4 regions of the Kitasatospora paranensis genome follow, and region 1 is predicted to be linked to each of the others. Evidence: riboswitches for the same ligand, from Rfam matches in the RefSeq annotation. Region 1 holds a riboswitch; each other region holds the start of a gene.
The links. A riboswitch is a leader RNA that binds a small molecule or an ion and turns the genes downstream of it on or off. The one in region 1 is predicted to bind cobalamin.

Region 1 (3,197 bases):
GAGCAGGCCGTGGCGGTGCTGGCCGAACTTGCCGCCGGCGGAAGGGCTCTGGAGTTCGGGATCGGCACCGGGCGGATCGCGCTGCCGCTCGCCGGGCGGGGTGTTCCCGTCCACGGCATCGACCTCTCGCGGGCCATGGTGGCCCGGATGCGCGCCAAGCGCGGCGGCAACGACATCGGCGTCTCGATCGGCGACTTCGCCACGACGGCCGTGGACACGACGGCGGACGGCCCGTTCTCGCTCGCCTACCTCGTCTTCAACACCATCATGAACCTCACCGAACAGGACGCACAGGTAGCGTGCTTCCGCAACGCCGCCAGGCACCTCGCACCCGGGGGCTGCTTCGTCATCGAGGTCATGGTGCCGGAGCTGCGCAGGCTCCCGCCCGGCCAGAACACCATCCAGTTCCGTTCCGGTCCGACCGACTGGGCCTGCACGGTCTACGACACCGTCACCCAGGACGCGACCTGTCACTACATCACCGTCTCGGCGGACGGCCGCGGCGAGGCCCGCTCGATCCCCTTCCGCTACATCTGGCCCGCCGAGCTGGACCTGATGGCCCGGCTCGCCGGCCTGCGCCTGCGCGACCGCTGGGACAACTGGACGCGCGAACCCTTCACCGAGCACAGCACCCGACACGTCTCGGTCTGGGAGAAGCCGATCGGCTGACAGCGCCCGCGGGGGACGCGACGGCCGAGGACGACGCAGGCCGGGCCCGGTGCACAGTGTGCACCGGGCCCGGCCTGTTGTGGTAGCGGGGACAGGATTTGAACCTGCGACCTCTGGGTTATGAGCCCAGCGAGCTACCGAGCTGCTCCACCCCGCGTCGGTGATCCCGACCCTACGGCACTCGCCTCCGGATGGGAAATCGATTCCGGTCGCCGCCCCCGCGGCAGACCGTTGTCCGGGTGGCCCGCGCTCGGACCGCCGGGCACGTGCCCGGCGCTCCCGCAGGCGGTCGGCGGGATCGGCGGGACGGAGCTCCGGCACCCGGTGGGGCTGACCCGCCGCGTCGACGGCGACGAAGACCAGGTGGGCCGTCGCGGCCCGGGTGACCGGGCCCGTGCGGTTCCAGCGCTCCGCGGTCACCACGACACCCACGTCCATGGAAGTCCGGCCCGCACGGTCGACCCGGGCCCTGACGGTGAGCAGGTCACCGGCCCGGACCGGCGCCAGGAACGTCATCTCCTCGACGGAGACGGTGACGGCGGTCATCCCCGCGTGGCGACCGGCTGCCGCGGCGGCTGCGTCGTCGATCAGCTTCATCACCACGCCGCCATGGACGGTGCCGTAGAGGTTGGTGTCGTGGTCGCTCATGATGTGGGCGAGCGTGACGGCCCAGTCGGCCGGGGTGCGCGAGGCGCCGACGGGCGCAGGAGCGGTCACCGGTGACCGCCCGCGGCGGCGGTCGCCCCACGGAGGCGCGTCCCGTCCACTCGTCGGAGGGCGGCGGAGCGGACGGCGGGAGGGCGGCACGGAACGGACCGACGGCGGGTCGGCGGCCCGTGGCAACGGCCCGGGCGGGGACGACCGGCAGGCAGATGGTGTGCGTCACGGAACTCTCCTTCGCGAGTTCGCGCGGACCACGCCGGCGGGATGCGCGAAGGGACGGGCCGTTGCGGAGAGTGCCGCGCCCTGCCCGTTCCGCCGCCGACCCGCCCACGAGGTCCCGGTGAGGCCGTACGCCGCTGCGGCGCACGGGCAGCGGCAGGTCTTCGGGTTCGCGGGCGCACCGGGCCTGTCGGCCGTCCGGCTCCTACCGGCCGTCGCTTCCCGGACACCGAGGTGTCCAGTGCTGGATGACGGCTTTCGTTCCCACTCACCACTGCGGGGCAGTTCCGGACTCGCACCGGATTCCCTCTGACGACGCATCCCGCCTGGCGGACGGGGCGAACCAGCTGCGCCGCCCACTCCAGTGCTCCGACCGGACGGGACCGGGCTCGGAGGCGGTGCGGCTGACGGTGGGTCACGGCTTCGAGCGGCTCGGACTGCACGGGATCCCGCTCACGTCTTCGGCCGCGATCTGCGCGGCCGCCGTGCTCACGAGAAGGTCGGCTTCGTGCCGGAGGCTACCCGGCGCGAGGGCTGCGGAAGAGATCAGTCGCCGGGATGGGCCATCGCGTCGATCGCGACCGTGGCGGCCAGCACGGTGGCGTGATCGGCGTCGGGGCCGATGTTCAGGCCGTAGGTGTCCCGCACCCTGAACCACCGCTTGGACACTTCGGCGATCTTGTAGCCGTCGCGCTCGATGGTGTACTCGTGGTCGACGACGTTCCCGTGGACGGTGAGGTCCTCACCATGTTCCTGCTTGATCCGCCAGCGGTCGCGGAGCGGACCGACGACGGCCTTCTTGACCAGCGCGATCCGGTGGCCGTCCGCGTCCTCGATCTCCATCGAGTCCTTGATCCGCAGCGGACGGCTCTGCACCTTGGCGACCCGGTGGCCGTCCCGGTCCTCGATCGACCAGGTCCGACGGGCGCGCAGAGCTTTGCCGTTCACCTTGAACAGGTGCTCACCGGCGTCGTCGTCGATCCAGTAGTCGTCACCGATGGAGACCATCTTCTGCTGCATCCGGTAGTGGGTGACGCCCTCACCGTGGTCGAAGGCGTCATTGGCGTGCCGGCGGTCCCTGCGCTCCTGGAACATCACCCGGCCCCCTTCCGGTGGCCCGGTGTCGGACGGCCCCGCCGAGGGCCCGCCCGACACGGTGGATCGTTCGCACTTCCGTGTCATCGTAGTCCGGCCCCGGCCGGCCCGCCGGTCACCGCCCGGCCCCTCGGCCTGCCTCCCGGCGGCGGACACCTGTCGGACCGCTGTCGGACCGGTGTCGGACCGGTGTCGGACCTGCGCCGGGCGTCCGGGTCGCTGGTCCGGTCTGCCCGGGCCGTCCGGGCATGACCGGGGCTCAGGCCTGCGGGAAGATCCGCAGCCCGCCCTGCGTGACCATCTGGTAGGCCGCCGCGTAGGTGTCGGCGACGGCGACCGGCTGCCAGACCCGGCCGTCCCACTCCACGACCAGCCGCGGCCCGTCCGCGAAGCGCGCATACCCGTCGTCCGACCCTTCGCCGAGCAGGACGGCGTCGCGGGTGCCGGCCGGTCGGCGCACCTCCGCGCGGTCGGTGTACCGGTCGAACGCCGGCTCGTCGGATCCGAACACGTCACACCTTCCTCTGCCCATGTGCTGCACGCACCTGAAC
Region 2 (3,197 bases), 1.9 Mb from region 1:
CGCCGACCACCACCACCGGCAGGTTCGCGGCCGTGGCCAGCCCCATGTTGGCGATGTCGCGGTCCCGCAGGTTGATCTCGGCGGGCGAACCGGCTCCCTCGCAGACCACCACCTCGTACCGGCTGCGCAGGTCGGCCAGGCACTCCAGGGCCCGCTCCAGCAGGACGGGCTTGCGCTCGCGGTAGTCCAGCGCGCCGACCTCGGCGACCGGGTGGCCGAGCAGCACCACCTGGCTGCGGCCGTCCGCGCCGGGCTTGAGCAGCACGGGGTTCATCGCCGCCTCCGGCTCGACCCGGGCGGCCTGCGCCTGCATCGCCTGGGCGCGGCCGATCTCGGCGCCGTCCGCCGTCACGAAGGAGTTCAGCGACATGTTCTGCGCCTTGAAGGGGCGACCCGCACCCCCTGCCGGGCCAGCCAGCGGCAGATGCCGGCCGTCACCACGCTCTTCCCGGCGTCCGAGGTCGTCCCCGCCACCAGCAGCGCGTTGCTCACGATCCGTTCCCCTTCCCACGGGTGCGTCCGCGGCGGACGGCACCACCCAGCGCCCGGGCTCCGACCGTCGCCGCCAGGGCGAGGATCCCCACCCGGCGCGACAGCCGGCAGGCCCGTTCGATGTCCGCGACGCCGACCGGCCGCAGCTCCGCCCCCAGCACCGGCCGGTGCTCCACCCGGGTGCCGTAGGCCAGGGTGCCGCCCAGCCGGACGCCGAGCGCGCCCGCGAACGCCGACTCGGCCTGACCCGCGTTCGGGCTCGGATGTGACGAGCCGTCGCGCCGCCAGACCCGCAGCGCCGTCCGCGGGTGCTCGGCGGCCGCGACCGTCAGCAGTGCCGTCAGCCGCGCGCCGGGCCAGCCCGCGACGTCGTCCAGCCGGGCCGCGGCCCAGCCGAACCGCAGGTGGCGGGGCGAGCGGTGACCGACCATCGCGTCCAGGGTGTTGACGGCACGGAAGGCCAGCAGCCCCGGCGCGCCGGCGACCGCCCCCCACACCAGCGCGTTGACGACGGCGTCGGCGGTGTTCTCCGCCACCGACTCGACCACCGCGCGGGCCACCTGCTGCTCGTCCAGCCCGCTCGGGTCGCGGCCGCACAGGTGCGGCAGCCGCCGGCGGGCGGCGGCCAGGTCGCCGGCCGCCAGGGCCCGGCCGACGGTGCGCGCCTCCCGGCTCAGCGAGGTGCCGCCCAGCACCGTCCAGGCCGCCGCCGCGGTGAACGCGGTGCGCGCCCCGGGGCGGCGCCCCAGCGCCCGCTCGACGGCCACCGCGCCTGCCGCCACGGCGCCCACGCTCAGCGCGGTGAACGCGGCCCCGGCGCCCCGGTGGTCGCGCCACAGCGCGCGCTCCAGCCGGCCGGCGGCGGTGCCGAACAGCGCCACCGGGTGGCCCCGACGGGGTCGGCCAGCGCGGCGTCGGCGAGATACCCGGCGACGGCGCCCAGCAGATAGGGGGAGGCGGGCCTCAGCCGTGGCACGGCGAGGCGTCCAGGGCGTGGTGGAACGGCGACCGCTGGGCAGCCTGCATGGCGTGCGTGTCCTCACTCAGGGTCCGCGCCCTGGATCGACGAACCGGCGGCGAGAGTCTCCTGGCTTCCGGGTCGAACGCACCCTCGGGCCTTCCGGCGACCCTGTGGCGGACCGCCGTGACCATGTGGTCGAGCGTGCTCCCCGGTGACAGTGGCGGGACCGCGCCGGACTCGCACCGGCTTCCTCTGCATGCCTCCGTATGGCGCAAGGATCCCATCACGCGCCGCGACCGGGCGTCAACAGAGCCTGCGGAGGGGTTGGTCACACACCGTCGCAGGTCCGGGGCGCCCTGACGCCGTCGCTCCCTCCGACGATCCTCCAGGATCGGCCGCCGCCGCTCGTAGGATCCTCCACCCGCCGTCCCGGGCCGCCGGCGACCGCTTCGTGTGTTCGGCGGGTGATGGCCCCGCGGGCCCGCCCGTACGTTCAGTCGCATGCGACGAAGACCGCCCCTCCCGCCGCCGGTGCCCTTCTCCCCGCAGGCCGCGCGGGCGCACCGGGCCGGGCTCGGCCTGACGCCCGGCCAGGTCGCCGAGGGGATGGCCGCGCACGGCGTCCGGCTGCTGCCCACCCACGTCCTCGCCTGGGAGAGCGGTGGGCTGCGCCCCTCCGAGGAGGAGTTCATCGCCCTCGCCCGCGCCCTGTGGTGCCCGCCCGCCCAGCTGATGGGCACCCCGCCGGCCACCCTGCGGGACCACCGGCTCGCCCGGGAGCTGACCGCCGACCAGGCCGCCCGCCGGATCGGCGTCTCCCTGCCGACCTACGCCCGGGCCGAGGCCACCGGCCACTGGGACGCCGACGAGGAGCAGAGCCACGCCCTGGCCCACGCCCTCGGCATCCCGCTGCGCACGCTCGTCCGGGTCACCGGCCGCCAGGAACAGCTGGAGCGGTGCCTGCGGCAGGTCGTCGACGGCCGCTGGCAGGCCCAGGCGGCCGCGGTGGCCCGGATGGTGCCGGCCCCGCCGGAGGTGCTCTCGGCGGCCCTGGCGGACCTTCAGAACGGGTACCGCGTCCCCTCGCACTGGGGCGCCTCGGCCCCGGCCGCCGACGGGCCGCCGGCCACCCCGCTGCCCGTCCGCTTCTGGGAACTGCTCGGCCGGCACCGCTTCGACATCCCGGTCTGACGGCCACGGACGGCCCCGCTCCGGTGGCCCGGGGCCGTCCGGGGGCGTGCACTGGAGACGCCATGCCGTCGCAGTCCAGCAGACCGGGGAGCGCCATGCGTTGGGGAACCGCCGCCGTCGTCGCCGCCACCGCCACTGCGGCCGGAGCCGGCGCCGCGGTGCTGCTGCTCGGCCGGCGGGCCTCCGAGCGCGCCGTCCGGCCGGGCTTCGCGGGCGCGCCCGCGCCGTCCGCCGCGGGCCTGCGCGTCCAGGCCCTCGCCCCCGACCGGGTCACCGTCACCCGCAGCGTCGAGACCGCCCGCCCGGGCCGCTACGCCCTGGAGTGGAAGGACGGCGGCCACGCCGTGGTCGGCGACGTGCTCGGCACGGGCCCGCAGGGCGTGACCCGCCGCCTGCTCGGCACCGACAGCGGCACGCTGCGCACCGGGCAGGAGGTCCGGCTCACCGCGCGGGTGTACACCGGGGACCCGGCCACCTCCGTCGGCCTCACCTACTCCGAGGGCGTGGTGGACGGCGAGCTCGGCCCGCTGCCGGCCTGGCACGTGGCCGGGAT
Region 3 (3,197 bases), 2.0 Mb from region 1:
CGCCCGCGACCTCGTCCGCTCGGCCGAACTGCCCGCCGCCGGCTACCTCCGGCTGGTGGCCGACCACCTGCCGGCCGAGAGCTCGGACGCCATCGTCGAGGCGGTGCTGCGCTTCGCCACCGACCACGTGGTGGGGCGCTACCTGGCCCCGGCCGACCGGCCGGCCGCGCTCGGCCTGCTGGGCGACACCGTCCGGGCGTTGCTGGCCCGCCCCGACGCCGGGGAGAGCCTGCGGATCGCCGCGCTGCGCGGCGCGGTGGCGACCGCCACGGGCCCGGCGCGGATCGCCGAACTCGCGGGCTGGCTGGACGGCCGCGACCTGCCGGACGGCCTCCCGTTCGACCACGACCTGCGCTGGGCCGGGCTGGCCGTGCTCGCCGCCGCGGGCGCGGTGGGCGAGGAGCGGATCGCCGCCGAACTCGCCGCCGACCCCAGCGACACCGGCGAGCAGGGCGCCGCCCGGGCCCGGCGGCGCTGCCCGCGCGGGCGGCCAAGGAGCAGGCCTGGCAGCGGATGTTCACCCCCGACGCGCTCTCCAACCAGCTGCTGACGGCGACCGCGGACGGGTTCTGGCGCTCGGGTTCGCCCGAGCTCCAGGCGGACTACCGGCAGCGGTACTTCGCGCAGATCCCGACGGCGGGGGAGCGCGGTGGCGCGGTCGCCAAGGCGCTCGGTGCCGGGCTGTTCCCGTCCGGCGCGGCCGAGCCGGACACCGTCCGGGCGGCCGAGGCCTGCCTGGCCCGCACCGATCTGGCCCCGGCGCTGCGGCGCTGCCTCGCCGACGAACTCGACGACCTGCGCCGGGCGGTGGCGCACCGGGCCTGACACCGGCCGGTCCGACGCCGATGGGCCGCCCGGTCGGTTCGACCGGGCGGCCCATCGGCGGGACGGCGTGTCCTCAGTGCGCGGCTGCGGCCTCCGCGGCCGGCTCGGCCACGGCTGGCCGGGCGGGCGCCGGGTTCAGCAGACGCTCGGCCAGATGCCCGAAGAGCAGCCCGAAGGAGGCCCAGAAGGTCAGCTGGATGGAGAGCGCGGCGACCCGGAACTGCCAGAGCAGCGTCGCCGGGAAGTCCTCCGGCACCTCGTTGATCGCGGGCAGGAAGGCGTAGGCCAGGCCGACCGCGACCGCGAAGGCGGCTACCGCCGCGACGGTGGCCCACCAGGTGCCGAGCCTCGGGGCGAGCCGTTTGCCGAGGATCACCGCGGCGACGGACAGCAGCACGCTGAGCGCCATCATCAGGAAGTACAGCGTGGTGCGCTTGCCGATGGTCTCGGGATCGCCGACGGACGGCGGGTTGGCCGGGTACTTGAGGAACGGCACCAGGTAGACGGCGACCAGGGCGGTGCCGGCGAGCAGGGCGGCGGTCGCCCGCGGGGTGAAGCGACCGACCCGGCCGAGCGCGAAACAGAACGCCAGGCCGGCGATGCCGCCGAGCGCCACGCCGTACACCAGCACACCGGTGGCGAGGCCCGCGGTGGACTGCAGGGAACGGCTGACCAGTTCCATCCCGTGCTCGGTGGTGTGGGCGTCCTCGTAGGCGATGGCCGCGTCGACCCGCGGTTCGCCGAGCAGGTAGGCGACGACCAGGGCGATCAGGCCGGCGGCGAGGCCGGCGAGCATGCCGCGGACGAGCAGGGATCTGACGGAGACGGAGTTCACGGTGTCCGCCGGATCAGTGGCAGGGGAAGCCGAGCAGGTGCCGGCCGTCGTGCACCCACTCGTGCACGTTCTCGCCGGAGATCAGGGAGGTGGCGCCCTGCTCGGCGCCGACGAAGTAGATCAGGGCGAGCATCAGGATGCCGAAGAAGACGGCCCACGGCAGGACGGCCTTCACGGGAAGGGGGCCACCGACGGCGTGCTGGTCGGGGAGAGGGCAGGGGCGACGGACTGAGCCATGGCAGGACCTCCTCGGGAACTCGCGTCCCGCTAGATGGTGCAGGGACGACGGCCCGGGTCTGACTTTCCGGCAGGCGCCCCGCTGGGGCGGTGACTGCCGGACTTACAGTGGCGCGACCGTGCCGGATTCTCACCGGGCTTCCGTCATGCCGTCGTCATGTCGACCTGAAGGTACCGTCACTCGGGTCGCCCGCCAAGGGCGTGCGCAGGGAGCACAGCGCCGCGCCGGCCGGCGGCGTGCGCCGGGGGCCGGGCGGATCCGGCTGTGCGGCAGGGGAGTTGGCGAGGGAGGAGCAGCCGGTGACGGTGCGCGTGACATTGGTCTCAGCGGTGCTCGGCGCGGCCGCGCGGCAGCCCCGGTTCGAGGACGACCGGCCGCTCGGCGAGCCGGACCTGCGCCCGGCGCGGGAGGCGGCCGGGCGCGTCGACCCGGGTGGGCTGGTGGTCGCCGCGCCGTCCCCGCGCTGCACGCAGACCGCCGAGGCGCTCGGTCTGGCGGCGGATCCGGTGCCCGCGCTGGCCGGTGCCGCGACCGGCCGCTGGCGCGGACGCACCCTGGAGGAGGTGGCCGCGGCCGAGGGCGGGGAGCTGGCCCGGTGGCTCTCCGACCCGGCGGCGGCCCCGCACGGCGGCGAGTCGGTGCTCGACCTGTGCGCCCGGGTCGGCGGCTGGCTGGACGCGCTGCCCGCGGACGGCCCGCGGGTGACCGCGGTGGTCGAGCCGGACGTCGTCCGGGCAGCCGTGCTGCACGCGCTCGGGGTGCCCGGCGCGGCCTTCTGGCGGCTGGACGTGGAGCCGCTCTCGGTCACCCGGCTGAGCGGACGGCTCGGCCGCTGGAACGTCAGGCTGGGCCGTCCGTCCGCACAGTGACGACAGGTCAGCCGAAGATACCGCGGACGGCGACCGCCTGCGGGCCGTCCAGGACGAAGGCCGCCGCCGACCAGGTCTCGGGCGCCCCCGCCCGGTCGCCGGCGGGCCTGCTGCCGAGCACCTCGAAGGCGTACCGGCCGGGGGCGATGTCCATTCCGACAGGGAGCGTCCAGCGGTAGACCAGGATGCCGTGCTCCACGGCCACGGTGGTCACCACGCCCGGCAGGCTGCACCACGGGACGGTCCCGGGCAGCGCCTCCGGCCGCTCCAGGCGCAGCTCGACCTGGAGCGCGGTCAGCTGCCGGCGGACGGTCAGCACCACCGTGTGCCTGGTCCCGGACGGCCCGAACCGTTCGACCCGGGCCTGCCCGGAGAGCGCGTCGCCGGACGGCTTGGGCGGCCGGCCGGGCTGCGGGGTGCCGGTGCCCTT
Region 4 (3,197 bases), 2.7 Mb from region 1:
TGACCTCCAGGATCTCCGTGCACAGGTTGGAGGAGTGCACGGTGCGGCCGGGCAGCGCGGTCTGGTTGGCGGCCCGGTTGGAGGCGTCCTTGAAGGTCATCCAGCCGTTGCCGGTCTGCGCGAGGGTGCGCATCATCCGGGCGTACAGGGTCTGCGCCGGGATGGTGCGGACGGCCTTGCCGGCCAGCTCGGCCTTGAGGTACGCCTCGTCGAAGTCGGCGCCCCACAGGTCGACCAGCTCGGGCACGTCGGCGGGGGAGAACAGCGACCAGTCCTGGTTCGCGTTGACCCGGCGCATGAACTCGTCCGGGATCCAGTGCGCGAGGTTCAGGTTGTGGGTACGGCGGGCCTCCTCGCCGGTGTTGTCGCGCAGTTCGAGGAACTCCTCGATGTCCGCGTGCCAGGTCTCCAGGTAGACGCAGGCCGCGCCCTTGCGGCGGCCGCCCTGGTTGACCGCGGCGACCGAGGAGTCGAGGGTGCGCAGGAACGGCACGATGCCGTTGGACTTGCCGTTGGTGCCGCGGATGAGCGAACCGCGCGAGCGGATCCGGGAGTAGGACAGGCCGATGCCGCCGGCGTGCTTGGACAGCCGGGCGATCTGCGCGTACCGGTTGTAGATCGAGTCGAGGTTGTCCAGCGGCGAGTCCAGCAGGTAGCAGGAGGACATCTGCGGGTGCTTGGTGCCGGAGTTGAAGAGCGTCGGAGAGGACGTCAGGTACTCCAGACGGCTCATCAGCCGGTACAGCTCGGCGACCTCGGCCACCGACTGCTCGCTGTCGCCGACCGCCAGGCCGGCGGCGACGCGCAGCAGGAAGTGCTGCGGGGTCTCCACGACCTTGCGGGTGATCGGGTGGCGCAGCAGGTAGCGGGACTGGACGGTGCGCAGGCCGAAGTACTCGAACCGGTCGTCGCCCTGAGGGTCGAGCAGCGAGTCGAACAGGGCCGCGTGCCGGGCCACGAGGGCGGCGGTGGCATCGCCGATCAGGCCTTCGGCGTGGCCGACGGCGATCGAGGCGGCGAAGGAGACCGCCCCCTGCGAGACGGCCTCGTCCTGGATCTCCAGGGCGAGCAGCCGGGCCGCGAGCTTCGAGTACTGGGGGTCCTCGGCGATCATCGACGCGGCGGCCTCCACGGCCAGCCCGCGCAGCTCGGCGAAGTCCGAGCCGGCGTGGCGTCCGCGCAGCGCGGCGGCGGCGACGTGACCGGGGTCCACCTGGGGGAGGTCGGTGCTGCGGTCGGTGAGCAGCCGGAGCAACGCCGCACCGGGGTCGTTCCGGGCGGAGTCGGCGAGACCCTGGGAGGGCAGGGTGACTGAGGCAGCGACGGTCAAGGCGCACTCTCTCCTGTGGCGGCAGCGGTCGGGGCACCTCCCGGCTGGGGAGGCCGCCCGGGCCGGCGCGGCAGGGGAGGACGGCACGCCCGATCGTGATCGGGGCGCGCACCGCCCACCCGGCCCACCCGCGAGGCCCGGACGTACAGCTGTGCTTCATGGCCTCTGCGGGGAAGCCCTGTGGCACACGGTCGGCAGGTCCTCGGACTGTGCGGGCCCCGGCGTAGGGGAGCCTGCTCACCGTTGCGGGGCAGTCCCGGACTTCCACCGGATTCCCCTGCGTCGACAGCGAGAGTGAGCATACATGTTGTGGTGTCTCGTTGATGTACCCCCATATCTTGTGCACGGAGCGTGTCGCGTCCGTGTCGCGTCCGTGGCGCGGGCTGCCCGGAGGACCACGTTCCGCGCATCCGTCCCGCCCCCGACCTGCCCGTCCTGCTCACGGAATGGTCACCACCCGGGACCCTCGTGGGCGCCATGGCCTACGATCTCAGCTCATGAGCGACGGAACGGGAGCACCGCCCGGCTGGAATGGTCAGCCCGCATCCCAGGGGGGCCGTCCGGTACCCCCGAGGGTCAGGCGACGCAGGGTGGTCAGCCCTTCCCGCCGCAGGCCGGATTCGGCCCGCCGACGTTCCCTTCGCAGGCGACCCCGCCCCCGTGGCAGACGCAGCCGTCCGCCGGTTCCGCGATGCCGGACTGGGAGGCGCTCGCCGAGCGGCACGAGGCCAGGTCCCGCAAGCGCAAGCTGATGTGGACCGGCGGCATCGTGCTCGCGGCGGTCGTGCTCGGCGGTGCCGTCGGCACGGTCGTGGTCGGCGGCATGCACCACGGCCCGACCCCCGGCCCGACGGCCAGCGGCAGCAGTGCGGCCTCCCCCGCCCGTCCGGGTCCGGCGCCTCCGCGGCGGCCAACTCGCCCACCGTGGCCGGGCAGCCGGAGCTGCTCGCCGACCGCTCCGGGCAGTCGAACATAGCCATGGGGCCGGACGCGCAGCTGAGCGAGGTCCAGGGCGGCTGGGCGCTGCGGCTGCGCAGCAACGGCAACTCCTTCGCGCAGTCCGCCAACCAGGTCGTGGACGTCACCAAGAGCTTCTCCATCTCCGCCTGGGTCTACAACGAGGCTCCCGGCGGCTCCCGTTCGGCGATCAGTGAGGGCGACGGGGTCTCGTACTCCTTCGACCTGGCGCGGGACGACGCGAACGGCAAGCAGGCCTGGGTGTTCCGGGTCCAGACCAAGGACGGCGGCGCGGACGGCACGGTCGTCACCGCCACCGCCCCCACCACCCTGGCGACGGTCGGTCAGTGGGCGCTGCTCACCGGCGTGTACGACGCCGACCAGAAGGCCGTCACGCTCTACGTCAACGGGGCGTCGGCCGCCACCGAGAAGGTCGGCGGCGGCATCTGGGCCGGTCCGGGCCCGCTGCAGCTCGGCCGCAGCCGGCACCACGGCATCTGGGGCGGCAGCTGGGCCGGCGTCATCGGCCGCATCCTGGTCTGGGACAAGGCGCTGAATCCCACGCAGGTCGCCAGCCTCAAGGGCGGCGGCACCGGTCTGAGTGCCAAGCCCAGCGGCTCCTGGCTGGTCGGCGGCTGACGGTCCGTCCACTCCGCCGCCGGCCCCGCGAAGCCGGCGGTGTGGCCCCGCACACATCTGGCGTTGTGTCACAGCCATGCCCAGTATGAAAAGATGACGCCCGTTGGAACGGGGAAGCGACCGTCGGCTATCGTCGGGTCGCATCGGGTTGCGGTGTCGGCCGAACATGGTCGGCCGCGGCCCCGGGGGATCGGGTGTTCGACGCGTGAGGGGTCGACGGGCCATGGCCTGTGACCAACCCGGGCCGTCCGTACCGCACTGAACGTGCCGT

Region 2: it holds a riboswitch for cobalamin, as region 1 does, so the genes downstream of both, ABEB13_RS28840 (cobalamin biosynthesis protein) here and ABEB13_RS40995 (hotdog domain-containing protein) in region 1, are expected to answer to the same signal.
Region 3: it holds a riboswitch for cobalamin, as region 1 does, so the genes downstream of both, ABEB13_RS28545 (CbtB domain-containing protein) here and ABEB13_RS40995 (hotdog domain-containing protein) in region 1, are expected to answer to the same signal.
Region 4: it holds a riboswitch for cobalamin, as region 1 does, so the genes downstream of both, ABEB13_RS25385 (ribonucleoside-diphosphate reductase subunit alpha) here and ABEB13_RS40995 (hotdog domain-containing protein) in region 1, are expected to answer to the same signal.

Annotation. Positions count from the first base shown of each region.
Region 1 is NZ_BAABKV010000001.1:7,969,834-7,973,030, reverse strand. It holds gene ABEB13_RS37855 (class I SAM-dependent DNA methyltransferase) at 1-669, shown strand, start outside; tRNA gene ABEB13_RS37850 (tRNA-Met) at 750-826, opposite strand; partial or broken gene ABEB13_RS40995 (hotdog domain-containing protein) at 1,138-1,266, opposite strand; cobalamin riboswitch at 1,710-1,860, opposite strand; gene ABEB13_RS37840 (LURP-one-related/scramblase family protein) at 2,098-2,646, opposite strand; gene ABEB13_RS37835 (DUF6087 family protein) at 2,906-3,157, opposite strand.
Region 2 is NZ_BAABKV010000001.1:6,062,185-6,065,381, forward strand. It holds partial or broken gene ABEB13_RS28835 (cobyric acid synthase) at 1-492, opposite strand, end outside; partial or broken gene ABEB13_RS28840 (cobalamin biosynthesis protein) at 489-1,459, opposite strand; cobalamin riboswitch at 1,551-1,732, opposite strand; gene ABEB13_RS28845 (helix-turn-helix domain-containing protein) at 1,955-2,644, shown strand; gene ABEB13_RS28850 (alpha/beta hydrolase family protein) at 2,740-3,197, shown strand, end outside.
Region 3 is NZ_BAABKV010000001.1:6,004,134-6,007,330, forward strand. It holds partial or broken gene pepN (aminopeptidase N) at 1-825, shown strand, start outside; gene ABEB13_RS28540 (CbtA family protein) at 899-1,660, opposite strand; partial or broken gene ABEB13_RS28545 (CbtB domain-containing protein) at 1,674-1,897, opposite strand; cobalamin riboswitch at 1,931-2,091, opposite strand; gene ABEB13_RS28550 (histidine phosphatase family protein) at 2,210-2,767, shown strand; gene ABEB13_RS28555 (hypothetical protein) at 2,775-3,197, opposite strand, start outside.
Region 4 is NZ_BAABKV010000001.1:5,273,070-5,276,266, forward strand. It holds gene ABEB13_RS25385 (ribonucleoside-diphosphate reductase subunit alpha) at 1-1,306, opposite strand, end outside; cobalamin riboswitch at 1,507-1,638, opposite strand; gene ABEB13_RS25390 (hypothetical protein) at 2,022-2,306, shown strand; gene ABEB13_RS25395 (LamG domain-containing protein) at 2,255-2,926, shown strand.